DNA from 2 places in the Marinobacter sp. EN3 genome. Region 2 is predicted to be linked to the other one. Evidence: riboswitches for the same ligand, from Rfam matches in the RefSeq annotation. Region 2 holds a riboswitch; the other holds the start of a gene.
The links. Region 2 has a riboswitch for cobalamin ahead of Q675_RS33950 (ribonucleoside-diphosphate reductase subunit alpha). Riboswitches for the same ligand answer to the same signal wherever they lie in the genome.

Region 1: another riboswitch for cobalamin. It lies ahead of Q675_RS35260 (TonB-dependent receptor plug domain-containing protein); the one in region 2 lies ahead of Q675_RS33950 (ribonucleoside-diphosphate reductase subunit alpha).

The regions. Positions count from the first base shown of each region.
Region 1 is NZ_AXCC01000063.1:311,619-327,272, forward strand. It holds gene Q675_RS35225 (carboxylate/amino acid/amine transporter) at 1-581, shown strand, start outside; gene Q675_RS35230 (PAS domain-containing methyl-accepting chemotaxis protein) at 729-2,303, shown strand; gene Q675_RS35235 (sodium-dependent transporter) at 2,473-3,867, shown strand; gene Q675_RS35240 (hypothetical protein) at 3,943-4,566, opposite strand; gene Q675_RS35245 (QsdR family transcriptional regulator) at 4,650-5,228, opposite strand; gene Q675_RS35250 (3'-5' exonuclease) at 5,290-6,012, opposite strand; gene Q675_RS35255 (putative nucleotidyltransferase substrate binding domain-containing protein) at 6,005-7,882, opposite strand; cobalamin riboswitch at 8,004-8,217, shown strand; gene Q675_RS35260 (TonB-dependent receptor plug domain-containing protein) at 8,357-10,195, shown strand; gene Q675_RS35265 (cobalamin-binding protein) at 10,280-11,110, shown strand; gene Q675_RS35270 (FecCD family ABC transporter permease) at 11,124-12,071, shown strand; gene Q675_RS35275 (ABC transporter ATP-binding protein) at 12,071-12,844, shown strand; gene Q675_RS38235 (nucleotidyltransferase domain-containing protein) at 13,150-13,758, opposite strand; gene Q675_RS35285 (DNA-3-methyladenine glycosylase I) at 13,920-14,588, shown strand; gene Q675_RS35290 (VIT family protein) at 14,619-15,302, opposite strand; gene Q675_RS35295 (ArnT family glycosyltransferase) at 15,365-15,654, opposite strand, start outside.
Region 2 is NZ_AXCC01000063.1:4,723-20,376, reverse strand. It holds gene Q675_RS34005 (ATP-binding protein) at 1-2,489, opposite strand, end outside; gene urtA (urea ABC transporter substrate-binding protein) at 2,791-4,056, shown strand; gene urtB (urea ABC transporter permease subunit UrtB) at 4,137-5,063, shown strand; gene urtC (urea ABC transporter permease subunit UrtC) at 5,073-6,272, shown strand; gene urtD (urea ABC transporter ATP-binding protein UrtD) at 6,272-7,030, shown strand; gene urtE (urea ABC transporter ATP-binding subunit UrtE) at 7,033-7,722, shown strand; gene Q675_RS33975 (aliphatic amidase) at 7,744-8,790, shown strand; gene Q675_RS33970 (AAA family ATPase) at 8,806-9,849, shown strand; gene fmdA (formamidase) at 9,985-11,217, shown strand; gene Q675_RS33960 (zinc ribbon domain-containing protein) at 11,221-11,574, shown strand; gene Q675_RS33955 (DUF3047 domain-containing protein) at 11,626-12,315, opposite strand; cobalamin riboswitch at 12,460-12,657, shown strand; gene Q675_RS33950 (ribonucleoside-diphosphate reductase subunit alpha) at 12,788-15,550, shown strand; gene Q675_RS38145 (ribonucleotide-diphosphate reductase subunit beta) at 15,578-15,654, shown strand, end outside.

The sequences.
Region 1 (15,654 bases), 310 kb from region 2:
TGACTCTGGTGGATGATGCCCTGGCCCGCCGGTTTTCACCGGTGGCGTTGCTGGCTGCGGCCATTGCCACACTCGGTGCCGGCATCATCCGGTACGATGGCCTCAGTGAGGATTTCATTACCGGGTTCCTGCTGCTGCAGGTGGCCAACTTTACCTTCGCTGCCGGCCAGGTCGGCTACAAGCACGTGATGCAACGTTACCCTCTGGCGCTGCCTGGGTATCGCACTTTCGGTTATTTCTTCTTTGGCGCACTGGTGATCGCGCTACCCTCGTTCCTGATTTTTGGTAACCCGGACAAGTTGCCCTCAACACCGTTGCAGTGGGGCATTCTTGGCTGGCTGGGCCTGGCGGCGTCCGGTCTGGGGCTGTACCTGTGGAATCGCGGTGCCTGCAAGGTCGATGCAGGCACCCTGGCGGTGATGAACAATGCCCTGGTGCCGGCTGGCTTGCTGGTCAATCTGCTGATCTGGAATCGTGATGCAGATCTGCTGCGCCTGGCCATTGGTGGCGTGGTGATCGGGTTCTCTCTGTGGGTGAATGCTCGCTATCACCCCAGGGCAAAGCTGGCTGCATCCTCCTGAGTTCCCTGAATTTTTTCTAAAGCGCCGTGGCCTGTTGTCGTTACACGAATAGGACACGGCGTAACCCATTCGCTATTTCATTGATATATATCTATAACTAAGCTGTCGCCGTTAAATTTTATCGGGCCAACGGACGAACAGTTCCCCATGCGCAAGAACCTGCCTGTCACTCAGCGCGAGATCCACATCCCTGAAGGAATGCGGTTGATCAGTACGACCACTCTCAAGGGGGTGATTACTTTCTGTGATGATGACTTCGTCACCATCAGCGGTTACAGCCGGGACGAACTGATCGGTCAGGCCCATAACCTTATCCGGCACCCGGATATGCCCCCGGCGGTTTTTGCTGACATGTGGGAATACCTGAAAGCCGGCAAGGCCTGGATGGGGGTTGTGAAGAACCGGGCCAAGTCCGGTGACCATTACTGGGTGAGCGCCTACGCTACGCCAATTTGGGAAAATGGCCAGATGGTGGGCTATGAATCGGTTCGTGTGCGGGCTTCACGGGATCAGATTGCCCGCGCTGAAAGTCTGTACAAAAAGATCTCCGAAGGTCGGTTGAGCTCCGATTGGCGCAACCGGGCTCTATCCATGGCCCGTTCAGGCTGGCCCTTTGTGGTGTCCATGGGTTTGAGCCTGGGTGCACTGGCATTCGACTCTCCGGCTTTTGCCGTGCTTCTGGTAGTGGTTGGCCACCTGCTGGGTTTTGGTTTGGTGTTTACCTCCATTTCCAACCGGCTCAAGGGCCTGCTGGCGTTGCGTCCGGATGGTTTCCAGGACCCTATCGTCGCCCGCACCTACAGCGATGAGCGTGGACTGATGTCGCGGCTGGCCTTACTGCTGGTGAGTGAGGAGGCGCGAATCAGAACCGCATTGGCCCGCATTGATGATCAGGCTGAGCAACTTCTGGAGCAGGCCAGGGCCTCCCATGGTTACATCAGCGAAGGTGCCTCTGCCATTGCCCGCCAACGGGCCGAAACGGACCAGACCGCCTCCGCCATCAACGAAATGACGGTCTCCATCCAGGAAGTGGCCGAATCCGTTAATCACAACGCCAGGGAAGCGGAACAAGCCAACCGCCAGGCCCATGAGGGTAGCGACCGTAGTGGTGAGGCACTGGGCGCCATCCAGCAACTGGTAAACCAGGTTCAGAGCATTGGTGACTCGGTGGGGCGGTTGGGCGAATCCACCCGCAGCATTGGCGAGGCGGCGGATCTGATCAGCGAAATCGCCGATCAGACCAATCTCCTGGCCCTCAATGCTGCCATTGAGGCGGCCCGGGCCGGAGAACAGGGCCGGGGCTTTGCGGTGGTGGCTGATGAAGTGCGCTCGCTGGCGCAGCGTACCCGGCAGTCGACGGTACGCATACACGAGGTGATTGAGGATTTCCGTGCCCAGGTGGATGAAACCGTGAACGCCGTGCGCGCCGGTGAAAAGATTGCCAGTGATGGTCTGAACCGGGTGCAGGGCGCGGCCGATGCGCTTAATGCCATCGTTAGCTCGGTGGATCGCATCTCCGAGAGTTTTATCACTATGTCCGCGGCGTTTGAAGAGCAGAGCCAGGTGTCGGATGAAATCAATCGCCAGGTGGTGAATATTGCCAGCCTGGCTGACCAGAGTGATGAACAGGCGGATGCGGCAAAACAGAGCAGCGACACCTTGAGCCAGATGGCCGGTGGCCTTAAAGACCTGATTGCTAGATTTGTCAGTAAAACCCGCTGATTAGCTTTCCCGGGCCGCGTCGGGAATGATGAATTCTCCCGGCGCTCGCCCCTCAGCACTGGCATCATGCCGCCAGTGCTGGCAGAATCCCGCCCCAACAGCCCGCACGTCGTGCCGGGCGATCTGACAATTCGTATTTTCCTCAGCCAAAAGCACAGGAAGCAAACACATGACTCAGTCCAACTCCGCAGCAGACAGCGGGAACGGGGCTCGCGGACTCTGGTCTTCCAAGTTCGCGTTTATTCTGGCAGCCACCGGTTCCGCGGTTGGTCTCGGTAATATCTGGAAGTTCCCCTATGTCACCGGCGAGAACGGCGGTGGTGCCTTCGTTCTGGTGTACCTGCTCTGTATTGCCATCATCGGTATTCCCATCATGATGGCGGAAGTGTTTATCGGCCGGAATGGTCGTCATAACCCCATTACCAGTTTTCGGCTGGTGGCGGAGCGCAACCTGGCGTCGCCGGCCTGGCGAGTGTCGGCCATTGTCGGCATGCTGGCTGCGTTTATCATTCTGTCCTTCTACTCGGTCATCGGTGGCTGGGCGGCCTCCTACATTGGCCACGCGGCGATGGGCGATTTCACCGGCGGCACTGCAGAATCTGTGGGCGAGCTGTTCGGTGGACTGCTGGGCAGCCCGATTCAGCTGCTGGCCTGGCACACGGTGTTCATGGCGCTGGTGGTGCTGGTGGTTTCCCGGGGCCTGAAAGGCGGTCTGGAACGTGCGGTTACCATTCTGATGCCGGCGCTGTTCCTGCTGCTGTTGCTGGTGGTTGGCTACGCGACGACGACCGGCCATTTCGGCGAGGCGGTTAGTTTCCTGTTCACCCCGAATTTTGAGGCACTCACGGTGAAAGGCGTACTGGTTGCCCTGGGGCACGCCTTCTTCACACTGAGCCTGGGTATGGCCATCATGATGGCTTACGGTTCCTACCTGGGCCGTGATGTCTCCATCGGCCGCACCGCCGTCAGTGTGGCGATCATGGATACTGTGGTGGCACTGCTGGCGGGCCTGGCCATTTTCCCGGTGGTGTTTGCCAACGGCCTGGAAGCCGGTGCCGGCCCCGGTCTGATCTTCCAGACCCTGCCGCTGGCGTTCGGTAACATGCCCATGGGCAGCCTGTTCGGCACCCTGTTCTTCGTTCTGTTGCTGTTTGCTGCCTGGACCTCTGGCATTTCCCTGCTGGAGCCGGTGGTTGAGTGGGTTGAAGAGAAAACCAGCCTGGCCCGCACCGGCAGCGCTATTCTGGTGGGCGTGCTGTGCTGGGCGCTGGGCATTGTTTCCATTCTGTCCCTGAACGTCTGGTCTGATGTGACGCCGCTGGGCATGTTTGCCGCCTTTGAAGGCAAGACGGTGTTCGACCTGCTGGACTACTTCACCGCCAACATCATGCTGCCACTGTCTGGCCTGCTGACCGCCATTTTTGTGGGCTGGTTTGTGGCCAAGGAATCGCTGAAGAGCGACCTGGCCCTGCAGGGTGGCGCGTTCAGCCTGTGGTACAACCTGATCCGGTTTGTGACGCCGATTGCCGTGGCGATCGTGTTTGTTTACAACCTGACGGCCTGATCGCTCGCTGCTCAGGCAGCAAAAAGAAACCCCGGTGCTGGCGACAGTACCGGGGTTTTGTTTTTGGGGAGCGTGTTATTCGTAGTCGCTCTCGTCCTGCTCCATCACAGCCTTGAGTCGTTCTACGTGGGGCCGGACAGCACGTTTGTCGGCATCGCTCACTTGCTTCGCCGCACTGGATGCGCTTTTGACGGTCACCATCATCTGTTCCATCATTTCGCGCATCTGGGCTTTGGCGGCTTCGGGCATGTCGGGATTGTTTTCCATCTCGGCAATGGCGCGCTCCATCTCCGCGATATCCGGTGCCATGTCGGGCTGGGCTTCCATTTCGATGGCAAACCAGGCGCTGACGATGCGGTCGCCTTTGCGGGCCCAGGCTTCCGGGCTGGAGAATCCGAAGTCATCGACCAGGTCGTCCAGGTCATCGTACATTTCGTGCCCTTTCACTTCGTCCACCATCGAAGACATCATCCGGGCGAAATCCACTTCCCGCTCATCGTCGGCTGGATCTTCGATGGATTCGATGAAGTCCTGATGCTTGTCGATCAGGGGCTGCATGGCTTCCATGCTGGCGATGAAGGAAGTGACATCGTCTTCGGTGAGGTTTTCGCTGTGGGCTAACGGTGCCAGGGCCAGGCTGAGTAGCAGCAGGCCGGCTTGCAGCACGTTGAGGCGCGGTTGGGTGTTACGGTGGTTCATGGTGCACTCCTTGCTGATGATTTCCTGTGGATGTCAGCAAAGAGTAATCCCAGGCTGGCCAGGTTTCCAGAGGTATCAGGAGCTCAGACCTTTCCGCCCAGCAATATGCGCACGGCAGTGCAGGCATCCTCAAGCTCTTCATCGCGGGGTTCGCGGCCGCCAATGATGTCGCTGTACAGGCAGGATTCGGCGATTCGTACCATGAAGTAGGACAAGCTCTGGATGTTCATGGGTGGGCTCAGATGGCCTGCGCGCACTTCGTCTTTGAGCAGGCGGGTGTTCACTTCCACGGTGCGGGCGTGCAGCGTGGAGTGGGAGGAGGTGAGCATTTTCAGGGCGTATTCCGGGTCCTGATGCAGGAACTTTCGCAGCGGCGCGAAGTGCAGGATGGTCATGTTGATGTGGCGGAACACGCCCACCACGTAGTCGACGCCATGGCCGGGGGTAACGGCGCGGGCTTCTTTGTACAGGGGCTCGTACAGGGACCACAGAATTTCACCAATCAGCAGGTCGCGGTTACCAACCCAGCGGAACAGGGTGGCGCGGCCGATGTGGAGGTCGTCGGCGAGGGCAGCCAGGCTGATTTTTTCCCCTTTTAGCCACATTCTTCTGGCGCGGCGGAAGGCGTCCAGGGGGGTGGTTTTGGCGGTTGGTGTGGTCACTTCGGTCCCTTTGGCTGGTTTGGGGACATTCTATCGGTTGCCGGGGCTTGGGGCTATGGCATCACACCCACAGATCGCCAATGGGGGTCTCCGGGCTGAAGTGGTGCAGTACCTGGGCCTGAAGCAGCTCGGCTGTGGCGATGGCGTCGATCAGGGCGTTATGGGAGGCATAGTGGGGCAGGCCGTAGCGGAGCCGGCTGTCGGCCAGGCGGATGGAGATCGGCTTTTTGCCCATCAGTTGCTGCCAGCGGCTGGGGTTGCGGTTTGGGTGCAGGTGCGCTTCGATGGCCATGGTGTCGATGACCGGGAAGCGGAGTTGTTCGTTCAGGCGCCATTGCAGGGCGGTGTTCAGGAACGGGCGTTCGATGTTGCGGTAGTGCACCACGGGGATTCGGCCGTTGAGGTGTTCGAACAGCGGGTCGAGTACGTCTTCCAGGTCCGGGGCGTTTTCGATTTCGCTGTGGGTAATGCCGTGGATGGTCACAGAGGTTTTGTGCAGGGGCAGTCTGGGTCGAACCACCTGGTGCCAGCATTGGCCGAGCTGGATACCTGTCAGGGTAAAGGGCACCAGGCCGATGCTGACGATGGAATGCTGGTCGGCTTCCAGGCCAGTGGTTTCGAAGTCCAGGGCCACTAAGGGGACGTCCCGGACAGGCGTGTCCGGACTGGGGCAGCCGGCTTCGTAGAAGGCGCGGATTCTGGCGTCTTTTGCCTGTTCGGCGCCTTTGCGGTAGTTCTCTGGCCAATTCTGCTTGCTGTTGCCGCTTTTGATCACGCTAGACATTCCGGGTGGCTCCCCCGGCGTTGTAGCGGAAGCGCAGGAATTTCTGGGCGTTACTGACGATCTGGAAGGCGTCTTTCAGGTGGCTGCGTTCAAACGGCGACAGGTCCTCCGGGCGCACGTTGTTGTCCGGGTCGCGGCCCTCTTCGATGGCCAGGGCCTGATGGCGGATGCGGACGATGGAGATGAATTCCAGGGCATCCCGCAGGTTGCCGGCGTCGTCGTCCAGCATGAGTTTGGTTTTGGCGATGTCGCGCAGGCGTTCGAAGGAGTTCTGGGAGCGGGAACCGCAGGCCAGGGCGTGCACCCGGATGAGGTCAGAAACCGGTGCGGTGCCGCGGCGTTTGAGGTTGAAGGTTTTCTGGTGTTTGCCGTCTTCTTCCAGGACGAAGGTGCGGAAGAAGCCCAGGGGCGGCGTGCGGTTCAGGGCATTGCGGGCCAGGAAGGTAAGGAAGCGCTGGCTGTTGCTGGCCTTGTTCACGATCAGGGTTTTCAGCTGTTCAGCATAGTCGGTTTCGCCGTAGATGCCGTCCAGGTCGAAGAAGATGTTGCTGTTGAGCAGGGCTTCGGCTTTGGGGTTGTCGATCCAGTCGGTGAAGTAATCCTTCCACACGCTCAGCGGTTGTCGCCATTTCGGATTGGTGGCCATGATGTCACCGGTGCAGTAGGTGTAGCCGCATTCAGCCAGGCCGTCGGAGACAAATTTGGCCAGGGCCAGGAAGTATTCGTCGTGCTCTTCCGGAATGAAGCTGTCGTCCAGCACCATGGCGTTGTCCTGGTCGGTAACCACCAGCTGTTCATCCCGGGCCATGGAGCCGAGAGCCATAAAGCAATACGGGATGGGTGGCGGGCCGAGTTTTTCCTCGCCCAGCTCCAACAGGCGCTGACTGAAGCTTCGGCCGATGCCAGCCATGGCGCTGCCGATCATGTGGGAATTGGCGTCTTCATTCACCATGCGCACGAAGCTGTCGCGCACTTCGCGGCTGATTTTCTTCAGGCCTTTGACGTCGTTCTGGTGGTAGATGTTGCTCACCAGGTACAAGCTGCTCTGGCTCTCGTATTTGACGATGTCGGACAGCGCGATTACGCCACGCACTTCATGGTCTTCCATCACTGGCAGATGGTGCACGTTATTGTGCAGCATGGTAAGCATGGCTTCGAAGATGTAGCTGCGGGCGCTGATGGTAATCAGCCCTTCGGACATGATCTCGCTGATGGGGGTTTCTGATGGCAGTGCGTTGGTGACCGCCCGGGTGCGCAGATCCCGGTCGGTGATGATGCCCTTGAGCCGGGGCGAATCCCCACTTTCGTCCATCAGCAGCAGTGCCGACACGCCGTTGTCGGTCATGATCCGGGCGGCTTCCTGAAGGCGCACGGTGGTCGGGGCAGAGACTGGCTCGCGGGCAATTAGCCGGGTGACCTTGGCGGACATCAGTTCGTTGGATTTGTGCCGGCGCGAGACCGCCGAACGCAGACGGCTGTGGTCTTCAATCTCGACAAAATCCGCGAAGTTCTCGTCGTTTTCCCACAGATGCTGGAAGGTCTCGTAGGGGATTTTGTAGATCAGGCAGTCTTCGATGGCTTTGGCCGGAAAGCGCACTTTCTGATTGCGCAGCAGGCCAAACTGGCCAAAGATTTCGCCCTCACCGATGCGGTTGTAAAGCTCGCCCGAACGCCGGAAGATTTCCACCGCACCGCTGCGGATGTAGTGCAACCAGTAGTTCTGCTGGCCCAGCTCAAGGATCTGGGTGCCGGCCCGGTAATAGGCCACTTCGATGCCAGTGACGATGCGGTCGAGCAGTTCTTCGGGCATTTCGTCGAAGGGAGCGTGTTGGGCGATGTGGTTGCGGATGTCGAGCAGCTCGGCCTGCATAAAACTCCCTGATCTGGCGACGAAAAACATTTGTTAAAAGATGAATATAGCAGTGTGGGGGTTGTGGGGCCACGCACGGTTTTGACGGATGTCGTTGACCGTCCCCGTTCCGGTTGCTAGCCTTGCCGCACTTTTTTCAGGTGCCTGTCGCAAAGCGCGATGGGTGAAACGGGAAATCGGTGCGCCATTGTATGGCTAATCCGATGCTGCCCCCGCAACGGTAAGCAGGTTAACGGCAATCTGATGCGCCACTGTGCTTCGGCATGGGAAGGTGATTGCCCCGGAGTTCGCTCTGCCTGCAAGCCCGGAGACCGGCCTGGAAAAACACCCGGAGTTGCGGTGGGCTGCTTGGGTGGGCGAATCCCGGCCCGTTTCACAACACCGCACCCGCCTGCCCTCTGCCCGTTCCGCAACCTTAAGCCTGAACCTTGAGTATCAACCCGTGCGGGTGCGCGCGGTTGGCGGAGTAAAGCGATGCATACCCTGAAGTTTCCTGCCGCAATTGCCGGCGTTTCCATGTTGACCCTGCCCCTGGCTGTGGCTGCCCAGTCTTCCGAACCTGCTGAAAACCTTGATCCGATTGTCGTGACTGCGACCCTTGGGCCGAAGACGGTGGGGGAGAGTTTGTCTTCGGTGACGGTGATTGAGCGCGCAGATATCGAGCGCCGGCAACCGGCCGAGTTCCGGGATCTTTTGCGTGCTCAACCGGGTGTTCATGTGGTGTCTGATGGTAGTTACGGTAAAACCACCAGCCTGTTTCTGCGTGGCGCCGGTAGTTCCGGCACGGTTCTTCTACTGGATGGAATTCGTTTGCGCTCGGGCACAGCTGGTATCCCGCCCTGGCAGTTTCTGCCACCGGAGCTGATGGAGCGTGTGGAGCTGGTGCGTGGTGCCAAGAGTTCATTGTATGGTGCTGATGCTGTCGGCGGTGTGGTTCAGGCCTTCACGCTGGAGCCACAGGCGAACCAACAGGGGTGGGCTGAAGTATCGGGTGGTTCTCACAAGACCCGTGAGACCTCAGTTGGCTTTGCTGGTAAAGCGGGACAAACTTCTGTGCTGGCAAGCGGTGTTTACTCCGATACTGATGGAACCAACCTGCGTGCCGGTGGCGATGACAAAGGCTTTCGCAATGCAGGCGGCCTCGCCAAGATCAGCCACCGGTTCGAGCAAGGTGGCGGAGCTGGTGTAACCGTTTTTCAGTCTGAAGGTAACACTGAGTTCGAGAACGGCGATACCGATTACATGATCCGGGCGGCCGGGCTGTATGTTGAGGCGGTGGCCAGCGATTACTGGCGTACCCGGATCCAGTTCTCGGAAGCACGGGATGAGCAGGAAACGTTCGGTGCCTACCCGAGCATCTACGATTCATTGTCCCGTTCTGCCCGTTGGGAGAACACGCTGACCGCCGGTGTTCATGAACTGGTGCTGGGCTCCGAAGTGATGGTGGATGAAGTCGAGGGCAGCGACGAGTTTACCGAAACCAGCCGTACCAACGCTGCGGTGTTTGGCCAGGGGCGCCTGAACTTCGGGGCAACGGATGTCATGCTGAGCCTGCGCCTGGATGATAACGAAGCCTTTGGCAAAGAAGAGACCGGTGGCATTGCCGTTGGCCACCAATTTGATCGTGCTCATCGGGTTCGTCTGAGCTATGCGACCTCATTCAGGGCGCCGACTTTCAATGATCTCTACCTGACCACACCTTACTACACCGGTAACCCGAACCTGGAGGCGGAACAGGGCGAGATGGTTGAACTGGGCATGTCGGGTCGCTACGACCGTTGGTTCTGGGATCTGGCGCTTTACCAGAATGATGTGGAAGACCTGATTACCTATGTATCTGATCCGGTTACCTGGAATGGCACCATGGAGAACGTGGAGACTGCAAGGATTCGCGGTGCTGAACTCTCATCCGGTTTCGACACTGGCGGCTGGAATATCGCGGCGGCCCTAAGCTACTCGGATACAGAAAACAGGGACACGGGTGCCCGTTTGCCTCGTCGTGCGGAAAAGACCGCGCGACTTGATGTTGATCGGCTGTTCTCGCGGTGGTCGGTAGGCGCCAGCCTTGTTGCTGAAGGCAATCGCTATAACGATGCCGCTAACACCAGCCTCTTGCCAGGCCACGGCACCGTCGATCTGCGAGCCGCCTGGAATTTCCTGCCCGGATGGTCGGCCAGCTTCAAGGTGGATAATGTGCTGGATCGTCGTTACACCACCAGCCTTGGCAGTGACAACGTCACCTTCGAGCCGTTCGACTATCTCGCCGCAGGCCGGACGTACATGGCAAGCGTACGCTATGATTTCAGCCGGTAAAGTACTTATCCAGAAAGGTATTGTTTCCTGATGATGGCTCGCGGGCTCACCCTCCTGACCGCTCTCCTACTAGCACCCCTCCCGGTGCTGGCAGAAACCCTGTGTGCCCGCGATGCCCTGCAACGTGATGTCTGCCTGCCGGATGCCGCCACCCGAATTGTCTCCCTGTCGCCCGGCGCCACGGAGCTTCTTTTTTCCGCCGGTGCCGGCGACAAGGTGGTGGGCGCCGGGGCCTGGAGTGATTATCCGCCAGCGGCGGAGCAGTTGCCCCGTGTGGGGGACAGCAACCGGTTGGACCTGGAGGTGATTCTTTCGTTGCAGCCAGACCTGGTGGTGGCCTGGGTGGATGGTAATTCCCGACAGCAGGTGGAGCGGCTGGAGCAGCTGGGTTTGCCGGCGTTCTGGCTGTCGCCCAGGGAGTTTGAGGATATTCCCCGGGCTATTGAACAGCTTGGTACGCTGGCGGGTACTTTGGATGTGGCGCAATCCGAAGCGCTGTCGTTCCGGCAGGGCATCCGGGAACTGGAGGAACGCTACCACTCAGCCGACCCCATTCGGGTGTTCTACCAGATCTGGGATCAGCCCCTGATGACCATCAACCGGGATGAGTTGATCGGTAAAGCCATCGAGCTGTGTGGCGGTATCAATGTCTTTGGTCACCTGCCCCGGCTGGTGCCTCGCATCAGTACCGAGGCGGTTCTGGAAGCCGCACCGGAGGTGATTGTAACCTCTGGCCGTGAGGGCAATGACCGGGCGTGGCTGGCAAGCTGGGAAGCCTACCCAGGCTTGCCGGCGGTCGCTGCCGGCAACCTCTTCCTGGAGCCGCCGGATCTTCTTGCCCGCCCGACTGTTCGTATGCTCGAAGGCGTAAGCCATCTGTGCCAGACACTGGAGACCGCCCGTGGCCGGCTTTAATGCCCTGCGTCCGCTGGCTGTGCTGGTGCTGATCAGCATCGCCGCAGTCACCTTCGCCATCGCCGTGGGCAGTGCCCAGATTGGCGTTGGCAAGGTGGTGTGGGTGTTGGCCGGGGGCGGCTCGGACCTGGATCGTACCCTGATCCTGGATCTACGCCTGCCCCGGGTGCTCAGCGCCTTTGCTGTGGGTGGCTTGCTGGCGGTGGCCGGTGCCTTGATGCAGGTATTGCTGCGCAACCCCCTGGCGGACCCCTATGTACTTGGCCTGTCTGGCGGTGCAGCGGTGGGCGCCCTGCTGGCTATGCTGGCGGGTATGGCCGGATTGATTGTGTCCGGTTCCGCCTTTGCCGGTGCCATGCTGGCCACCCTGCTGGTGTTTGGCCTGGCCCACGGCAGCGGCAGCTGGACACCTTCGCGCCTGCTGCTGACCGGTGTTGTAGTAGCTGCTGGCTGGGGTGCATTGATTACCCTGATCCTGGCCATGACACCGGCAGCCCGGTTGCCGGGCATGCTGTACTGGCTGATGGGCGACCTGTCTCATTCCGGCCAGCCCTGGCCCGGTTTGCTGGTGTTGGTGCTGGTGATCCTGCTGGTGCTGCCGCTGGGCCGGAGCCTGAATGTACTTGCCCGGGGTTCCATGCAGGCGGCGGCGCTGGGCGTGTCGGTTCGGCCGCTGGAATGGCTGGTGTACCTGCTGGCCAGTTTGCTGACTGCAACCGCCGTGACCATGGCCGGTGCAGTCGGGTTTGTCGGGCTGGTGGTGCCGCATATGCTTAGGCTGGTGCTGGGCAATGACCAGCGCCTGATTCTGCCTGCCTGTGCCCTGGCCGGTGGCATTCTGCTGGTGCTGGCGGATACCCTGGGGCGGGTGGTGATTGCCCCGGAGCAACTGCCGGTGGGTGTGATTACCGCTTTGCTGGGGGTGCCCACCTTCCTGTACCTGCTGTACCGGAGCCGATGATGACGACGTTGGCGACTCACGAGCTTGTGATCGACATTCCCGGGCGGGCGTCCGGATCGCCACTGGGACTGCAGGTTGCACCGGGGCAGATCTGGGGTGTGCTCGGCCCCAACGGTACCGGCAAAACCACCCTGCTCCACACCCTGGCTGGCCTTCGGCCACCCCGAGGCGGGCAGGTGTTGCTGGATCAGAAACCCCAAACCTCTCTGCGTCGCAAACAGGTGTCCCGTAATGTTGGTTTAGTCTTTCAGGACCGGCAAGACGGCTTCCCCGCCACGGTCCTGGAAACCGCCCTGATTGGCCGTCATCCCTGGCTCTCGGCCTGGCAAATGGAATCCGCGAACGATATCGCCCTGGCCGAACAGGCCCTGCAGGCCCTGGATGTAGCGCACCTGCGGGATCGTCTGGTCAGCACCCTGTCTGGCGGCGAACGCCAGCGGGTAGCTATTGTCACCCTGATGACCCAGAACCCGGACATCTGGTTGCTGGACGAACCCACCAACCACCTGGACCTGCACCATCAGGTGGCCGTGATGAACCTGCTCACCGCCCGTGCCAACAGCGGCAAGGCGGTGTTTATGTGCCTGCACGACCTGAACCTGGCTGCCCGCTGGTGTGACCATCTTCTACTGCTCTATCCGGATGGCCAGGCCTGCTGGGGGCCGGCGGATACGATGCTGGTGCCCGCGGCCCTTGAACAGTTGTATAACCAGAAGCTGGAAACGGTGGAGGTGGATGGCGCACCGTTCTTTGTGCCCAGCCGCGGGAGCTGATCAGCCGTTTGTCAGGATTTGATCGGCGGTAGTACTTCGACGAGCCCTTTTAATTCCCGGGTGATTTCAAATAACTCCCTGAGCAACTGGGGGTTCACGTCCATATGGCCTTCGTATTCGGCTAGGTTGCGGGCTGCATGGCACTTATCGAGCACACGCCATTTTGCGTTGGATAAGCCAACGGTATGCTGAAGACACTGGAACACAATGTAGCGGCTTTCTGACCGATACCCGTGCCAGCGCAGCGCGGCCAGCGATAAGGCGTGAGCGGCGCCGTAAGCGAGTGAAAACTGGCTGTCGGCCGATTATCCAGTGCTTCCATGCGCTAAGTCCTTTTCATTGGTGAAAACCAGCTCCAGCCGGGGCTGCTCCAGAACCCGTGTAACAAAGCTCTGTTGCTCTTTGATCCGTTGCTCAAATTCGGCTGGTGAGTATACCGTTGGATTGATGGTGCGTTGCAATTGCTGCTCGGCGGGAGCCAGTAACTCCATGATTCCGCTGTAACTCAGATCGTTGCCCACGAGCATCAAATCAACATCGCTTGCCGAATGGGCTTCACCCTTGGCAACGGAACCGTAAATAAAGGCCTGCTCCAGTTGATCGGCCAGCGGTGCCAGCGCGGTTTGCAGTATCTCGCGGATACCAAAGGTTTTCTGCACGAGGCTGCACAATTCCTGAAAGATGGGGGTGTCCTGATTGGCCTGATAATGGTGCTGGTTTCCATGGGGTATCATGATCACCAAGCCAGATTCGGTTAGCTTGGCCAACTCCCGGACGACCGAACCCCGGCCGATCTGGGCAAGCCGTACCAGTTCGTTCAGGTAGAAACTCTGGTCCGGGTGGCCATAAAGTACGGAAAGTAGCCGCTGCTGGGTTTTGGTAAAGAGTGCATCACCGATGCTTCTGCCTGGCATAATCTGGGCTCTGCTGACTAGGTCCTGTTATGGGTACTATAGTACCCAATATGGGAATTGAAAGTCTCAAAAAAGGTACTAAAGGTCTCATTTTGGGTACTATGAGTCCCTTTGTGAGACTTCTTTTTGTGTTTTGACAGCTCTGCCTTTTGGAGAGTGCTATGAACTTTACTGAATTCTACAACGTCGCCCTCGCCCGCAAAGGTGGTGAGCAGGCCCTGCAAGCCCTGCTGCCGCCGGTGGTGGAGAAAAGCCGGCTGGCGGAGGTGAGTGACGACCGCTATCTGTCGGAGATGACTCGCTGCATTTTCAAGGCGGGGTTTGTCTGGCGGGTCATCGAGAACAAGTGGCCGGATTCTGAGGCGGCGTTTGACGGTTTTGTTCCGGCCTACTGGCAGCAAGTGCCACCGGAGGTGCTGGAACGGTTGGCGGCGGATGAGCGTATCGTCCGCAACATGCAGAAAATCCGCACCGTGCCGGAAAACGCCCGGATGATCATGGATGTGGCGAAAGATCACGGCAGCTTCGGGCAGTTTCTCGCTAACTGGCCGGGTGATGACCAGGTGGGCTTGTTGCTTTACCTAAAGCGTAACGGTGAGCGGCTGGGCGGTAACTCGGCCCAGTACTTTCTTCGCCGAGTGGGCTGGGATGGTTTTATCCTGTCCCACGATGTGGTTACCGCTCTTACCCGAGCCGGCATTCTGGATGCCTCTCCTGCCAGCAAGAAAGGCCTGACCCAGGCCCAGCAGGCGTTCAACCAGTGGCACCAGGAAACCGGGTTGCCGGTGAGCCATTTGTCGCGGATTGTGTCGTTTACGGTGGATAATTAGCCAGACGGGACACGAGGGCTCGCCGGGTTTTCAGCCGGCGACGACACCAAAAAGCGCACCAATGCCCGCAGTAAGCGCCATGGCGAGCGCCCCCCAAAACATAACCCGGATGGTGCCCCGCATGACACCCGCACCGCCGGCCCGGGCGGACAGGGCACCAAGGCCTGCGAGGAAAATCAGTGAACTCACCGATACCGCGCCGAGAACCAGACTGACCGGAACCAGCAGAAGTACAGTCAGGGGCAGGGCTGCACCAACGGCAAAGGTGGCTGCCGAGGCCAGGGCTGCCTGCACGGGTCTGGCGGTAAGGGCATCCGTAATACCCAGTTCGTCCCGGGCGTGGGCACCCAGGGCATCGTGCCTGGTTAACTCGGTCGCCACTTGCTGCGCCAGCTCCCGGCTCAGACCGCGAGCGCGGTATATACCCGCCAACTCTGCCAGCTCTGACTCAGGGTCCGATTCAAGTTCCTGGTGCTCGCGCTTGAGATCGGCCTGTTCGGTATCAGCCTGCGAACTGACCGACACATACTCGCCGGCGGCCATCGACATGGCACCCGCCACCAGCCCCGCTACCCCGGCAACAAGAATGGCCTCTTTGCTGGCTCCGCTGGCCGCGACCCCAAGCACCAGGCTGGCGGTAGACACAATGCCATCGTTGGCGCCCAGAACGGCGGCCCTCAGCCAGCCAGTTCGGTGAACTCTGTGATTTTCCATCTATCATGGTCCGTGTGTAGGGAGTGCATGAGGCAACATAGCACACAGGAATCCTGGCGGGTTTATTTCAGCCAGGTTCCCGGTTGTCGGGTGGTGAAGCGCAACACGGACGCCGGAGGCTCGCACTCCGGTTTCAGGTGGTTGTCGCTCAGCAGCAGGAAGTTGTCCCGGTGAGCCGTGCCAATGGTTTTTGCGCCGTCAGTGGTGAAGCAAGACAGGGCATGCCGATCGGCCACAATCAGATAGCTATCCGGCGTCTCCCTCATCCAAAGCCAGGCATTCCGATCTTCCTGTTCCAGTGAACTGAAGAAGCTGAAATGCGTGAAATCGCGCTTTGAGAAAAGGATAAACT
Region 2 (15,654 bases):
CCGGTATCACGCACGGTGAATTCCGCCACCTGGCTGCGGTAGCGGAGGGTCAGTGACACGCTGCCCTGGTCGGTGTATTTGATGGCGTTCGACAACAGATTGATCAGTATCTGGCGCAGGCGTTTTTCATCGGTGGTCACCAGTTCTGGCAGAGGGTGAGGGCAGTGGTAGTCGAACGCCAGGCCCTTTTCTTCGGCCTGAAGCCGGAACATGGTGACCAACTGCTCCATCAGCAACCCGATGCGCACCTGGTCACGGTGCAGATCCAGCCGGCCCGCCTCAATTTTTGAGATATCCAGCAACCCTTCAATCAGATCCGCCAGGTATTCGCCGCTGCGGCGAATGACCCCCAGGGCTTCCTTGCGATGAGGCGGTACCGAGTCGTCGTTCTCCATGAGCTGGGCGTAACCGAGGATGGCGTTCAGGGGCGAGCGTAACTCGTGGCTGATTCCGGTCAGATACCGGCTTTTGGCGCCGTTGGCGGCCTCGGCCTGCTCCTTGGCCTGCTGCAGGGCCTGGTCGGTGCGTTCGTGGGCGACAATTTCCTCGGTCAGCAGGCGGGTCTGGCGCCGGGATTCCTCCTCCGCCACTACCCGGCTTTCATGGGCCAGTACAAACAGCCAGCAGATCACTCCGGTGACAATGACCAGAATGAAGAACACTTTCCACAGGGTGACAGACAGCAGCGTAGCCTCGGCAAGCGAAGCCACCGGGGTTTTGAAGTAGATCAGCGACAGCAGCAGTGCGGAAAACCCGTTGATGACCACCAGCAGCGACAGGAAATGCCCGAGCCGGGAGCGCAGTGCCGACAGCAGTGGCGCCGGAAGGAACCGCCCGAGAAACTGCTGCATCTGCTCCTGGTAGCCGGCGCCCGGTTTGCAGGCGTCCTCACAGCGGGCGTCCAGCGAACAGCACAGCGAGCAGATGGCTCCATCGTAGGCGGGGCAGTGGGTGACATCTTCCGGCTCGAAGCGGTGTTCGCAGATGCTGCACCCCACCAGTTGGTGATCGGTGGCCAGGGGCACAAACGGACGGGCGGTGTAGAAACGCCCGCCGGTCTTCCAGGCAATCAGGGGCGCGGTGACCAGTGCCACCGCCAGGGCAATGAAATGGGAAAGGGCCTGGGCGTAGTCACCCAGTACCCCGGTGTGGCAGGTGATTCCCACCACCGAGGCGGTGATCATGGCGCCTACGCCCACCGGATTGATGTCGTACAGGTGCGCCCGTTTGAATTCGATATGGGCCGGGCTCAGGCCCAGGGGTTTGTTGATCACCAGGTCTGCCACCAGGGCACCCACCCAGGCAATGGCGACAATGCCGTAGAACCCCAGGGTCTCTTCCAGTGCCCGATACACGCCAAGTTCCATTACCAGCAGGGCAATGGCGACATTGAACACCAGCCAGACCACCCGGCCAGGGTGGCTGTGGGTCAACCGGGAGAAGAAATTGGACCAGGCAATGGAGCCGGCGTAGGCATTGGTCACGTTGATCTTGATCTGACACAGAATCACGAAGATGCCGGCCATCGCCAGCGAGAGCTCGGGGGAATGGGTGATGTAGTTGAATGCCACCAGATACATCTGGGTTGGATCGGCCGCCTCTGTCGCGGAAATGCCCTGATTCAGTGCAAGCACGGCCAGAAAGGAGCCGGCCAGAATTTTCACCATGCCGATGACAATCCAGCCGGGGCCGCCGGCCATCACCGCCACCCACCAACGGCGCCGTTCCGGGGCGTTGGTGGGCTCGGGAATGAAGCGCAGGAAATCCACCTGTTCGCCAATCTGGGCAATCAGGGAGAACACCACCGCGGCGGCCGCCCCGAACAGCAGCAGGTCAAAGCCATTGTCGGCGGGCAGGCCCACGCCCTGGAACTGCGTCCAGTCGGTGATGGAGGAGGCATCTGCGTAGATGATGAAAACGAAAGGCGCCAGCTGCAGCAGGATAAACAGGGGCTGGGTCCACACCTGAAAGCGGCTGATGGTGGTGATGCCGTGGGTGACCAGAGGAATGATCACCACGGCGCAGATCAGGTAACCCAGTACCAGGGGAATGGCAAACAGCATTTCCAGCGCCATCGCCATGATGGCGGCCTCAATGGCGAAGAAGATGAAGGTAAAGGAGGCGTAGATCAGCGAGGTGATGGTCGAGCCGATATAGCCGAAGCCGGCGCCCCGGGTCAGCAGGTCGATATCCACCCCGTAGCGGGCGGCGTAGTAGCTGATCGGGATCGCGGTCAGGAAAATCACCAGGCTGACCGCGAGGATCGCCGCGACGGCGTTGTCGAAGCCATAGTGCAGGGTAATGGAGCCGCCGATGGCCTCCATGGCCAGGAACGAGATGGCCCCCAGCGCAGTATGGCTGACCCGCGCAGCCGACCACCGGCGTGCACTTTTGGCGGTAAAGCGCAGGGCGTAGTCTTCCAGGGTCTGGTTGGCCACCCATTGGTTATAGCTGCGCCGGACCCGAAAAATATTCTGTTTTACTGCCATTCCCGCCCTGCTCCTGGCCCGCCGGGCCGCCCTGAATTGGTGCGCGTTTGCTGCCGTCACGCACCGGATCAGAAAGCTGGAACAAGAACCGTGCCATAAACCGGTGCAACGGATGTGCGCCTTGGGGTTGCCTGCGGTTGTAACCTGTCTGACCTGGCACGGGTATGCGTCAAATGACGTACCACGCTGGGGTGAATGCCGAATGGGCACCCATGACAGCCCTGAGCAGAATGATTGACGTGGGCACTGTGCTTCCGGAGCGGAGCACGGTACCGGCTTTCAACCACTGCGAGGAATGACCATGGGAACCACAACCATTGCCGCCGGAGGGCGGAGTCACAAGAGCAAAGGGCTACGAAAGAGCCTGGCCACCCTGGCCGCATCCATCATGCTGGCCACGTCGGCCCAGGCGGCCACGCCGGCAACCGATGAGGTAAACACCACCGGACTGGCGGTCACTGACGACACCGTCAAGGTCGGTATCCTGCATTCCATCACCGGCACCATGGCTATCAGTGAGATTGGTTCGGTGCAGGCCGAGAAGCTCGCTATTGAGCAGATCAACGAGTCCGGCGGTGTCCTTGGCCGGCAGATCGAGTTTGTCCAGGAAGACGGCGCCAGTGACTGGCCCACCTTCGCGGAGAAATCCCGCAAGCTGCTTCGCCAGGACAACGTCGCGGCCATCTTTGGTGCCTGGACCTCGGCTTCCCGTAAAGCCATCCTGCCGGTCATCGAGCAGTACAACGGTATGCTGTACTACCCGACCTTCTACGAGGGTCTGGAGCAGTCACCCAACGTGATCTACACCGGCCAGGAAGCCACCCAGCAGATTCTCGCGGGTATCGACTGGGCGGTGAAAGAGAAAGGCGCCAAAACCTTCTACCTGCTGGGCTCGGATTACATCTGGCCCCGTACCTCCAACAAAATTGCCCGCAAGCACATCGACAAACTGGGCCTGAAAGTGGTGGGCGAGGAGTACTACCCGCTGGGCCACACCCAGTTCAACTCCGTGATCAACAAGATCAAGCTCAAGAAGCCGGACGTGATCTTTGCGTCGGTGGTGGGTGGTTCCAACGTGGCCTTCTACAAGCAGATGAAAGCCGCCGGTGTCGATTTCACCGACGAGAAGCCGCTGCTGCTCACCATCTCCGTCACCGAGGATGAAATCCGCGGTATCGGCGGTGAGAACGTGGAAGGTATCTACGCCTCCATGAAGTATTTCCAGAGCCTGGATAACCCCAACAACGAAGAATTCGTGGCCGCCTTCAAGGAAGCCTGGGGTGACGACATGGTGATTGGCGACGTAACCCAGGCGGCCTACCTCGGCCCGTGGCTGTGGAAGATGGCGGTGGAAAAAGCCGGCTCCTTCGACATCGACAAGATCCGTGAAGCCTCACCCGGTATCGAATTTACCAAGGCACCGGAAGGTTATGTCCGCATCCACGAAAACCATCACCTCTGGTCCAAGACCCGCATCGGCCGCGCCAAAACCGATGGCCAGTATGAAGTGGTTTATGAAACCGACGAGCTGATGGAACCCGATCCGTTCCCGGAAGGTTACCAGTAAGCAGCCGTGGCCGGTGCCTTCGGGCACCGGCGTCCGGCTCGGACGCAAGCACGTGTTCTTAAGCGACGGGAGTAAGGGTCATGTTTGACGGATACACCACCAGCGAATTGATGTCGATTTTTGCCATGCAGGGCTTTGCCGGGCTGTCCCTGTTCTCGGTATTCGTACTGATGGCACTGGGCCTGGCGATCATTTTTGGTCAGATGGGGGTGATCAATATGGCCCACGGGGAATTCATGATCCTCGGCGCCTACACCACCTACCTTGTCTCCGGGTTTTTCCAGTCGGTCCTGCCCGGTCTGTTTGGCGGATACTTCTTCGTCGCCATCATTATTGCGTTTCTCATCTGTGCGGCCCTCGGGGCCTTTATCGAATGGGCCATGATCCGGCACCTCTACCGGCGCCCGCTCGACACCCTGCTGGCCACCTGGGGCCTGAGCCTGATCATGCAGCAAACCTACCGCTCCATCTTCGGGGCCCGGGAAGTGGGTGTGGAACTGCCGGAGTGGATGATGGGCGCCATCCAGGTTACCGATCTGGTGGAACTGCCCATCAACGGTCTGTTCGTGATGATCATTGCCCTGTCCATCGCCCTGGGGGTTTACCTGCTGATGTACCGCTCCGGCTGGGGCAAGAAGGTCCGTGCCGTGGTACAGAACCGCCCGATGGCCGAAGCCGTGGGCATCAACAGCGCCGGGGTTGACCGTATGACCTTCGCCCTGGGCTGTGGCATTGCCGGTATCGCCGGTGCGGCCTTCACCATGATCGGCTCCACGGGCCCGTCCTCCGGCCAGGCCTACATTGTCGATACCTTCCTGGTGGTGGTGTTCGGCGGTGCCCAGAGTCTGATTGGCACCATTGTCTCTGCCTTCGGTATTTCCCAGGCCCAGTCCACGATGGAGTTCTTCCTCAGTGGTTCCATGGCCAAAGTCCTCACCCTGCTAGTGGTCGTTGGCATCCTGATGCTGCGCCCGGAAGGCCTGATGGCGCTCAAGGTCCGTCGCTAGGAGACTGTTATGAAAAACACTTCCCCTTTGAAATGGTTTGCCTCCCGAGAGGGACTCTACTATCTGGCACTGGCGTTGCTGCTGGTGGTCATCCTGCCGCTGGCGCTGGACCCGTTCCGCCTGAACATGGTGGGTAAATACCTCACCTACGCCTTCGTGGCCATCGGCCTGGTGATGTGCTGGGGCAAAGCCGGCATCCTCAGCCTGGGCCAGGGCGTGTTCTTCGGCCTGGGCGGCTACTGCATGGCCATGTTCCTGAAGCTGGAGGCTTCCACGCCGGAGGCCACGGCTATCCAGTCCACCCCGGGTATCCCGGACTTCATGGACTGGAACCAGCTGACCGAGCTGCCGTGGTTCTGGGAACCGTTCCACAGCTTCTCGTTCACCCTGCTGGCGATCGTCGGTGTGCCGGTGGCCCTGGCATTCATCATCGGTTTTGCGATGTTCACCCGCCGGGTGGGGGGTGTCTACTTCGCCATCATTACCCAGGCCATCGCCGCCATCCTGACCATTCTGATCATTGGTCAGCAGGGCTACACCGGGGGTGTGAACGGCATTACCGATCTGCAGACCCTGATGGGCTGGGACATCCGCACCGACGAGGCCAAAACCATCCTGTACTTCGTGTGCGTGGGCCTGCTGTTCGTGTGCCTGTTCGTGGCCCGGTTCGTCCAGAACCGCAAGCTCGGTCGCATCCTGGTGGCCATGAACGCCCAGGAAAACCGGGTGCGTTTCTCCGGCTATGACGTGGCCGCGTTCAAGATCTTCGTGTTCTGCCTGGCCGCCGCCTTTGCGGGCATTGGCGGCGCGCTGTTCACCCTGATTGTCGGCTTCATGTCGCCCTCGTTCATCGGCATCGTTGCCTCCATTGAAATGGTCATCTTCTGTGCCCTCGGGGGTCGCCTGTCGATTCTGGGCGCAGTCTACGGCGCGTTGCTGGTGAACGCCGCCAAGAGCGGCTTCTCCGAATCCTTCCCGGAATTGTGGCCGTTCGCCATGGGCGCGTTGTTCATCGGTGTGGTGCTGGCGTTCCCGAATGGCCTGGCCGGCCTGTACCAGACCTACGTGATGCCCCTGGAGGACCGTCTGTTCAAGCGCAAGCCGAAAGCAGCGGCGAGCACCCCGGCGAAGCCAGCGCCTGCTGCCCGCCAAGAGGAGGGCCGTGATTACGACCCGATGCTGGATCAATACAGCCCGGAGAAATCCTGATGAACGCAGCCAAAGCACAGAGTAAGGACTTCCTGCTCGCAGTCGAGGGCCTGACCGTCTCATTCGATGGCTTCAAGGCGGTGGATGATCTCTCGTTCTACCTGGACCCGAAAGAGATCCGGGTCATCATCGGCCCCAACGGGGCCGGCAAAACCACGGTACTGGACCTGATTTGCGGCAAGACCAAGGCGACCTCGGGGTCCATCAGGTTTGATGGCAAGGAGCTGACCAGACTCAAGGAGCACCAGATTGTGCATTCCGGCGTTGGCCGCAAGTTCCAGACCCCGTCGGTGTTCGAGGACCTGACGGTGTTCGAGAACCTGGAGGTGTCTTATCCACAGGGCCACAGCGTGATGGGGGCGCTGGCCTTCAAACGCTCGGCTGAGGTGGTGGCTGCGGTGGAAGACGTGGCCGAAACCATCTTCCTGAAAGATGCCCTGGACCAGCCGGCGTCGCTGCTCAGTCACGGCCAGAAGCAGTGGCTGGAGATTGGCATGCTGCTGATCCAGAAGCCGGACCTGTTGATGCTGGATGAACCGGTGGCCGGCATGTCGGTGGCCGAGCGCAAGAAAACCGCTGAACTGCTGCGGCGCATTACCAAAGACCACACGGTGCTGGTGATCGAGCACGACATGCAGTTTGTCGGGGATATCGCAGACCGGGTCACGGTGATGCACCAGGGCAAGGTTCTGTCTGAGGGGTCCATCGAGCACGTGAAGTCGGACCCGAAAGTCATCGAAGTCTACCTGGGGCATTGATCATGCTGAGCGTCAAACAACATTCGGTGGCCTATGGCCAGAGCAGCATCATCCAGGACCTGAACCTGGAGGTGGGCAAGCAGGAAATCGTGGCGGTGGTTGGCCGCAACGGTATGGGTAAAACCACCCTGATGAAATCCCTGGTGGGCATGACTCCAAGCCGCGGTGGCCAGGTCACGCTGGATGGCACGGACCTGTCGAACCTGAAGAGCTTCCAGCGGGTGAGGGCCGGCATCGGGTTTGTGCCCCAGGGGCGGATGATTTTCCCGACCCTGACGGTGAAGGAAAACATCGAGACCGGTCTGGCCGCGGTGGGCGAGAAGAAAATTCCGGAAGACCTTTATGAGCTGTTTCCGGTGCTGAAGGAAATGCAGCACCGCCGGGGCGGCAACCTTTCCGGCGGGCAGCAGCAACAGCTGGCCATCGCCCGGGCCCTGGCGACCCGGCCCAAGGTGCTTCTGCTCGATGAGCCGACCGAGGGTATCCAGCCCAACATCATCAAGGACATTGCCAAGACCCTTCGGCGCATTCGCGATGAGCGGGGGTTGTCGATTGTGGTGTCGGAGCAGGTGCTGAGCTTTGTGATGGATGCGGCGGATCGGATTCTGGTGATCGAGAAGGGGGAGATTGTGCACGAGGAGCTTCGGGAAGAGGCGGATCAGGACAAGATTGCCAGTTATCTGGCCGTTTAGCTTTGTTGAGGGGGAATTAATATGAGACACGGTGATATTTCCAGCAGTAACGATACCGTCGGCGTGGCGGTGGTGAACTACAAGATGCCCCGGCTGCATACCAAAGCCGAGGTGCTGGACAACGCCCGCAAGATTGCGGACATGATCAAGGGTATGAAAGTGGGGCTGCCGGGGATGGATCTGGTGGTGTTTCCGGAATACAGCACCATGGGGATCATGTACGACAACGACGAGATGATGGAGACCGCCGCCACCATTCCCGGAGATGAGACAGCGATTTTCTCGGCGGCCTGCCGGGAGGCGAATACCTGGGGGGTGTTTTCGCTCACCGGCGAGCGCCATGAAGATCATCCCAACAAGGCGCCCTACAACACCCTGGTGCTGATCAACAACGAGGGTGAGATTGTCCAGAAATACCGCAAGTGCATTCCCTGGTGCCCGATTGAGGGCTGGTACCCCGGCGATACCACGTATGTGACCGAGGGGCCGAAGGGGATGAAGATCAGCCTGATCATCTGCGACGACGGCAACTACCCGGAGATCTGGCGCGACTGCGCCATGAAGGGGGCGGAGCTGATTGTGCGGTGCCAGGGTTACATGTATCCGGCCAAGGAACAGCAGATCATGATGGCCAAGAGCATGGCCTGGGCCAACAACTGTTACGTGGCGGTGGCTAATGCCTCCGGCTTCGACGGGGTGTATTCGTACTTCGGGCACTCCGCCATCATCGGCTTTGATGGTCGTACCCTGGGTGAATGTGGCGAGGAGGACATGGGGGTTCAGTACGCCCAGTTGTCGGTTAGCCAGATCCGTGACGCCCGCGCCAACGACCAGTCCCAGAACCACCTGTTCAAACTGCTGCACCGGGGCTACACCGGCGTCCACAACTCCGGTGACGGCGACAAGGGCGTGGCCGATTGCCCGTTCGAGTTCTATCGCACCTGGGTGATGGATGCCCAGAAAGCCCAGGAAAACGTCGAGGCCATGACCCGAAAAACCGTGGGCACGGCGGAATGCCCGGTGGGTGAACTGCCGTTCGATGGCAAGGAAAAAACTGCAGGGGCCTGAGCCCGGGAGACCGCGATGCCGTTTATCAATGAGCGGCTGGAAGCCAACCGGGAAACGCTGGCAAGGAACCGGGCCGATTCAGGCCCGGTTCGTGTTTCCCGGTTCCGCTTTGAGCCGGACGCCGTAATGGCGAGCCTGCGGGCCAATATCGTGGGCCAGCAGCACGCCCTGGAGGCGATGGAATCCATGCTGGTTCGGGTCAAGGCCGACATCGGTGAAGAGAACCGCCCGCTGGCGGTTCACTTGTTTCTGGGGCCGACCGGGGTGGGCAAGACTGAAACCGTACGGCTGATTGCCGAGGCCATTCATGGCAGCCGCGATGCCCTGTGCCGCATCGACATGAACACCCTGGCCCAGGAGCACTACGCGGCGGCGCTGACCGGCGCGCCGCCCGGTTATGTGGGCAGCAAGGAAGGCCACAGCCTGTTTGATCTTGAGAAGGTTCAGGGATCGTTCAGCAAACCGGGCATTGTCCTGTTCGACGAGCTTGAAAAGGCCAGCAAGGAGGTCACCCGGACCCTGCTTAATGTGCTCGATACCGGCCGGCTGGTGTTCCCCTCCGGCAACCGGCAAATCGACTTCCGCAACACGCTGATCTTTATGACCAGCAACGCCGGAGCCCTGGAAGCGGAAGCGCACCATCATCGCTATCAGCGAGGCTGGCGCCGCTGGCTGGGGCTGGAGCCGGGCCCGCAGGAGAACCTTCGGGACAAGGCTCTGCGCCGGCATTTCGACCCGGAGTTCCTGAACCGGATTGACCAGATTCTTACGTTTAATCCCCTGACAGACCAGTGGCTGTATGCCCTTCTGGAGATCGAACTGGCCGGGTTGAACAAGCGCCTGGCCCGCAAACAGGCCTCGCTGGATTTGTCGGTGGAGCTGCGCAGTGTGTTGTGCCGCGATTACGACAGCCGCTATGGTGCCCGCGAGATGCTACGGGCGTTCCGCCAGAAACTGGAGCCGGCGCTGGCCCGTGCGTTGCTGGCGCATCCCGAGCATTCCTCATTTCTGGCCGAGCTCAAGGGGCAGGAGATAGTGGTGCGCCAATACGTCGAATGACGTAGGTGCCGGGGGCAATTCGCGAATACCGCGCCGCTGGCGTATCGCGGATAGTGAAACGGTCAGCGCAGGCGCCGTCGGGCACTGCGTTCCCAAGCTTAGACGCCGAACGCCAAGAACCAAGGAGCGACCGCTATGGCCGAAACACTCATCAAGATCGATTTGAGCAAATCCGCGTACGAGAACGAGAATATCCACAACCGCTGGCATCCGGACATTCCCATGGCGGCGACGGTCAAGCCCGGGGACGATTTCATCCTCGAGTGTTACGACTGGACCGGTGGCCAGATCAAGAACAACGACAGCGCAGACGACGTGCGCGACGTGGATCTGACCCAGGTTCACTTCCTGTCTGGCCCGGTGGGCGTGGAGGGCGCAGAACCCGGCGACCTGCTGGAAGTGGACATCCTCGACATCGGTGCCTTCAAGGACAGCCAGTGGGGTTTCAACGGTTTCTTCTCCAAGAAGAACGGCGGCGGCTTTCTGACCGAGCACTTTCCGGAAGCCCAGAAATCCATCTGGGATTTCAACGGCATGTTCACCAAATCCCGCCACATCCCCAACGTTGAATTCGCCGGCATGATCCACCCGGGCCTGATCGGCTGCCTGCCGTCCAAGGAAATGCTGGCGGAGTGGAACAAGCGCGAGAAAGAACTGTACGACACCGAACCGGATCGGGTGCCGGGCCTGGCAAACTTGCCCTACGCCGACACTGCCCACCTGGGCAAGCTGGCGGGTGATGCCGCCAAAGAGGCGGCGCTGGAAGCCGCCCGCACCGTACCGCCCCGGGAACACGGTGGTAACTGCGACATCAAGGACTTGTCCCGTGGTTCCAAGGTGTATTTCCCGGTCTATGTGAAGGGGGCAGGCCTGTCGGTGGGCGACCTGCACTTCAGCCAGGGCGACGGCGAGATCACCTTCTGCGGCGCCATCGAAATGGCCGGCTGGATTCATCTGCGGGTGAACCTGATCAAGGACGGTATGGCCAAATACGGCATCAAGAACCCGGTCTTCAAACCCAGCAGCATCAAGCCGCGCTACGAGGACTATGTGATCTTCGAGGGCATCTCGGTGGATGAAGAGGGCCAGCAGCACTACCTGGACGTACACGTGGCCTACCGCCAGGCCTGCCTCAACGCCATCAACTACCTGACCAAGTTCGGTTACACCCCGGCTCAGGGATACGCGTTGCTTGGCTGTGCGCCGGTGGAAGGCCACATCAGTGGCGTGGTGGATGTGCCCAACGCCTGCGCCACCCTGTGGTTGCCGACCGAGATCTTCGACTTCGACATCAACCCCACGGCGGAAGGACCGACCAGGAAGGTCACGCCGGGCACCGACGTACCCCTTTCACCGGACAAGGAGTAAGCCATGCCACTGTACGACTACAAATGCCGGGAACACGGGCTGTTCCAGGAACTGGGCGCCATGGCCGAAGCCGGTAACCCGGCCCATTGCCCCACCTGCAAGGCGCTGTCACCCCGGGTGATTGTGCTGCCGCCGGAGCTCCTGGCCATGGACCCGGCCCGCCGCAACGCGGAGGCGCGGAATGAAAAGGCGAGCCACGAGCCCATCATCTCCACCGCCGACCAGCGGGCCCGGGACGCCGAGCACCGCAAGAGTTGTGGCTGCAAGAAAAAGTCGGACAGTAAACACATGCTGTTCTACACCGCCGATGGCAAGAAGATGTTCCCGTCCATGCGGCCCTGGATGATCAGCCACTGACCATTGCTTTCACGTGTTTGGCCCCCTTGAGGGGCCTTTTTTTATGGCCGATCAGCGGTTTTGCTCCAGGGTGAGGTCGCCATACCAGGCCGTGGCCTGCTCGCCGGTGTTGTCGGCGTCGGTCATGATGGCCACGCCCACAATGGCAGGCGGTTCTTCGCCGAAGGCCTGCCGGTAATCTGCCACCAGGTCCCGGGTAACGGTCACCCATTCGCCCACCTGCGACGGCCCGGAGTTGACGGCAATCATCATGGTTTTGTCGGTGTAGGCGTTGGCGACCATGCTCTGCTCTGGTAGCTGATTGGCCCAGATGTAGTTCAGGGCGTTGCCGGGCAGGGTCTCGCCGAACAGCACTTCCACGGTCTTGCGCTTGGCCCGTTCAAAAAAGCCGGCCTTGTCCGGCTGAAACTCAAAGGCGACGTAGATGCGGGCAGGGTAGTCATCCCCGGACTTTTCGCGGGCGTTGCCGGCTTCGTAGATGTTCGACACCTTCCAGCGCCATGACAGCGTAAGCGAATCGCCGGGCACCAGCTCAACACGGGCAATCAGCCCGGAGGCGCTGGCGTCTGCGTCGGCACGGACCACCTGCTGGCCGTCGTCCGTGTCCAGGGTGTAGCGGGTATGTGTCTCGATGTTCGGAAAGGTCAGGGGCTCCCAGCCGTCCTCCAGTGAGGTCATGGTGGAGAACCGGGTTAGCCGGTCTGTGTCTGCCCACACCGGGCTGGCGGCGAGACCGAGCATCAGGGTACTGGCCAAAAGCAGTGAAATTCTCACATTCATTCCTCAATTCCGGTGGTCTGGAGATGGACAGGCGCTGTTGCAAAAAGTGCCTTGTCTTGGCGTATTCGGCCCTATATAGTGACCGGGTCCTTGGTTAACTACCATATATTGTGATCAAACTCTGATCATCTTGATCACAGGGTAGTCGGGAATCCGGTGAGAATCCGGAACTGACGCGCAGCGGTATTGGGGAACGAGCGTGGCAAGATGACACTGGCGCAAGCCGGGAAGTCGCCACGTTAGGCAGAGCTGAAAGGTTCACGCCCCTGAGTCCGAAGACCTGCCAGGGATCAGAAGCCCCCCATGGGTTTCTGGACTGCACCTTCGCGATTCAAGGGTGAGCAGATTGGTCAGGCCTGCCCGTATTCGGGGCAAGGTGTGCCACTGCGTTCGCGAGGGTGAAACGGAACCAACGCGAATTCAGGAGAGCACCATGACAGCCACTGCCATTGCCGAACCCCCGGCCCCCGCGACCGATACCCAATCCCTGCAAGTTATCAAACGAAACGGCACCCTGGTGAGTTTCAACCCGGCCAAGATCAGTGTGGCGGTGACCAAAGCCTTCCTGGCGGTGGAAGGGGACCAGGCAGCCGGTTCCGCCCGCATCAACGACGCCGTGCACCGGGTTACCGAACAGGTAGTGCAGGCCATCAGCCGCCGCCTCAAAGCCGGTGGCAAGGTGCACATCGAAGACATCCAGGACCAGGTGGAACTGGCCCTGATGCGGGCCGAAGAGCAGAAAGTGGCCCGGGCCTACGTGCTGTACCGTGAAGAACACGCCCGCCAGCGCGCCGTGGACGAGCCGGTGGAAGCGCATCCGCACCTGACCGTAAAAAAAGCCGATGGCAGCATCGCCCCGCTGGACCTTGGCCTGATGAAGCAGCAGGTGGAACAGGCCGCCACCGGCCTGGACGGCATCAACGGCGACTCGCTGGTGGAAGACGCCCTGCGCAACCTCTACGACGGCATCGAAGAGACCGAAGTCCTGTCTGCCCTGATCATGACCGCCCGGGGCCGCATTGAACGGGAACCCGACTACAGCGCCGTAACCGCCCGCCTGCTGCTGGAACAGCTCCGGCTGGAAACAGCGGAAGCCCTGGACCTGCCCCGCAGTCTTCCGCTGGCAGAGATTTATCCACAGGCCCTGAGCGCCTTTGTTCACGCCGGTATTCGCTACGAACTGCTGGACGAAGCCCTGGCGGCCTTTGACCTGGAACGCCTTGGCAACGCCCTGAAACCGGAGCGCGATCTCCAGTTCGGCTTCCTGGGCCTGCAAACCCTGTACGACCGTTACTTCCTGCACTGGAACAAGGCCCGCCTGGAACTGCCCCAGGTGTTCTTCATGCGGGTGGCCATGGGCCTGGCACTGCGGGAAGACGACCCCAACGCCCGCGCCATCGAATTCTATGAGCTGCTGTCCAGTTTCGATTACATGGCCAGCACGCCCACCCTGTTCAACAGCGGCACCCGGCATTCCCAGCTGTCGTCCTGCTACCTGACCACGGTGGGCGACGACCTGGAAGGCATTTACGGGGCCATTCGCGATAACGCCCTGCTGTCGAAATGGGCAGGTGGTCTGGGCAACGACTGGACCCCGGTGCGGGCCCTGGGTTCCCACATCAAGGGCACCAACGGCCAGAGCCAGGGCGTGGTGCCGTTCCTGAAAGTGGTCAACGACACCGCCGTGGCCGTGAACCAGGGCGGCAAGCGCAAGGGCGCGGTCTGTGCCTATCTGGAAAGCTGGCACCTGGATATCGAAGAGTTCCTGGAACTGCGCAAGAACACCGGCGATGAGCGCCGCCGTACCCACGACATGAACACCGCCAACTGGGTGCCGGATCTGCTGATCGAACGCATGCGCGAAGACCGCGACTGGACCCTGTTCTCCCCCAGCGATGTGCCAGATCTGCACGACCTGTACGGCAACGCCTTCCGCGAGCGCTACCAGCACTATGAAGCCCTGGCCGAGCAGGGCAAGATCAAGCTGTTCAAGAAAATTCCCGCCAAACAGCTGTGGCGCAAGATGCTGACTGTGCTGTTCGAGACCGGTCACCCCTGGATCACCTTCAAAGACCCGTGCAACCTGCGCTCCCCGCAGCAGCATCAGGGCGTGGTGCACAGCTCCAACCTGTGTACTGAAATCACCCTGAACACCAGCGCCGATGAGATTGCGGTGTGCAACCTGGGCTCGGTGAACCTGGCTGCCCACATCAAGGACGGCGAGCTGGACGTCACGCGCCTGGAGCGCACCGTGAACACCGCCGTGCGCATGCTCGATAACGTCATCGACATTAACTTCTACGCGGTGCCGCAGGCGCGCAATTCCAACCTGAAGCATCGCCCGGTGGGCCTGGGCCTGATGGGCTTCCAGGACGCCCTGTACCAGCTGGGCCTGCCGTACTCCAGCCCGGAAGCGGTGGAATTTGCCGACGTTGCCATGGAGCAACTCAGCTACTTCGCATTGCGTGCCTCCGCCACGCTGGCCGGTGAGCGAGGCGCCTACGACACCTACGAAGGCTCGCTGTGGAGCCAGGGCATCCTGCCGATGGATTCGGTGGGCCTGCTGAAGGACAACCGCCGGGACGGCGACCTGTCGCTCAATACCAACAGCCGCCTCGACTGGACCCCGGTGCGGGAGCTGATTGCCAAAAACGGCATGCGCAACAGCAACGTGATGGCCATTGCCCCGACCGCGACCATTTCCAACATCGTGGGCGTGTCCCAGTCCATCGAACCGGCGTACCAGAACCTGTTCGTGAAATCGAACCTGTCCGGCGAGTTCACCGTGGTAAATCCCTCGCTGGTGCGTGATCTCAAGGCCGAAGGCCTGTGGGACAACGTGATGGTGAACGACCTGAAATACTTCGATGGCAGCGTGCAGCAGATCGACCGCATCCCCGCCGAGCTCAAGGCCCGCTACGCCACCGCATTCGAGATTGACCCGCGCTGGCTGGTGGAAGCGGCGGCCCGGCGCCAGAAATGGCTGGACCAGGCCCAGAGCCTGAACCTGTACATGGCCGAGCCCAGCGGCAAGAAGCTGGATGCCCTGTATCAGCTGGCCTGGGAGCGTGGCCTCAAAACCACCTACTACCTGCGCTCCCTGGGGGCCACTGGCGCCGAGAAGACCGCGCCGGTGTCGGCGCCACAGCCACAGGTGTGCAGCATCGACAATCCCGACTGCGAAGCTTGTCAGTAACCATTTACTTATTTGGGAGGCACCCACATGCTGGACTGGGACGACGAACCAAAAGCGCAAACCACTGCCGCCGCCACCGGCGGCCCGGCGCCCGTGAATGTCGA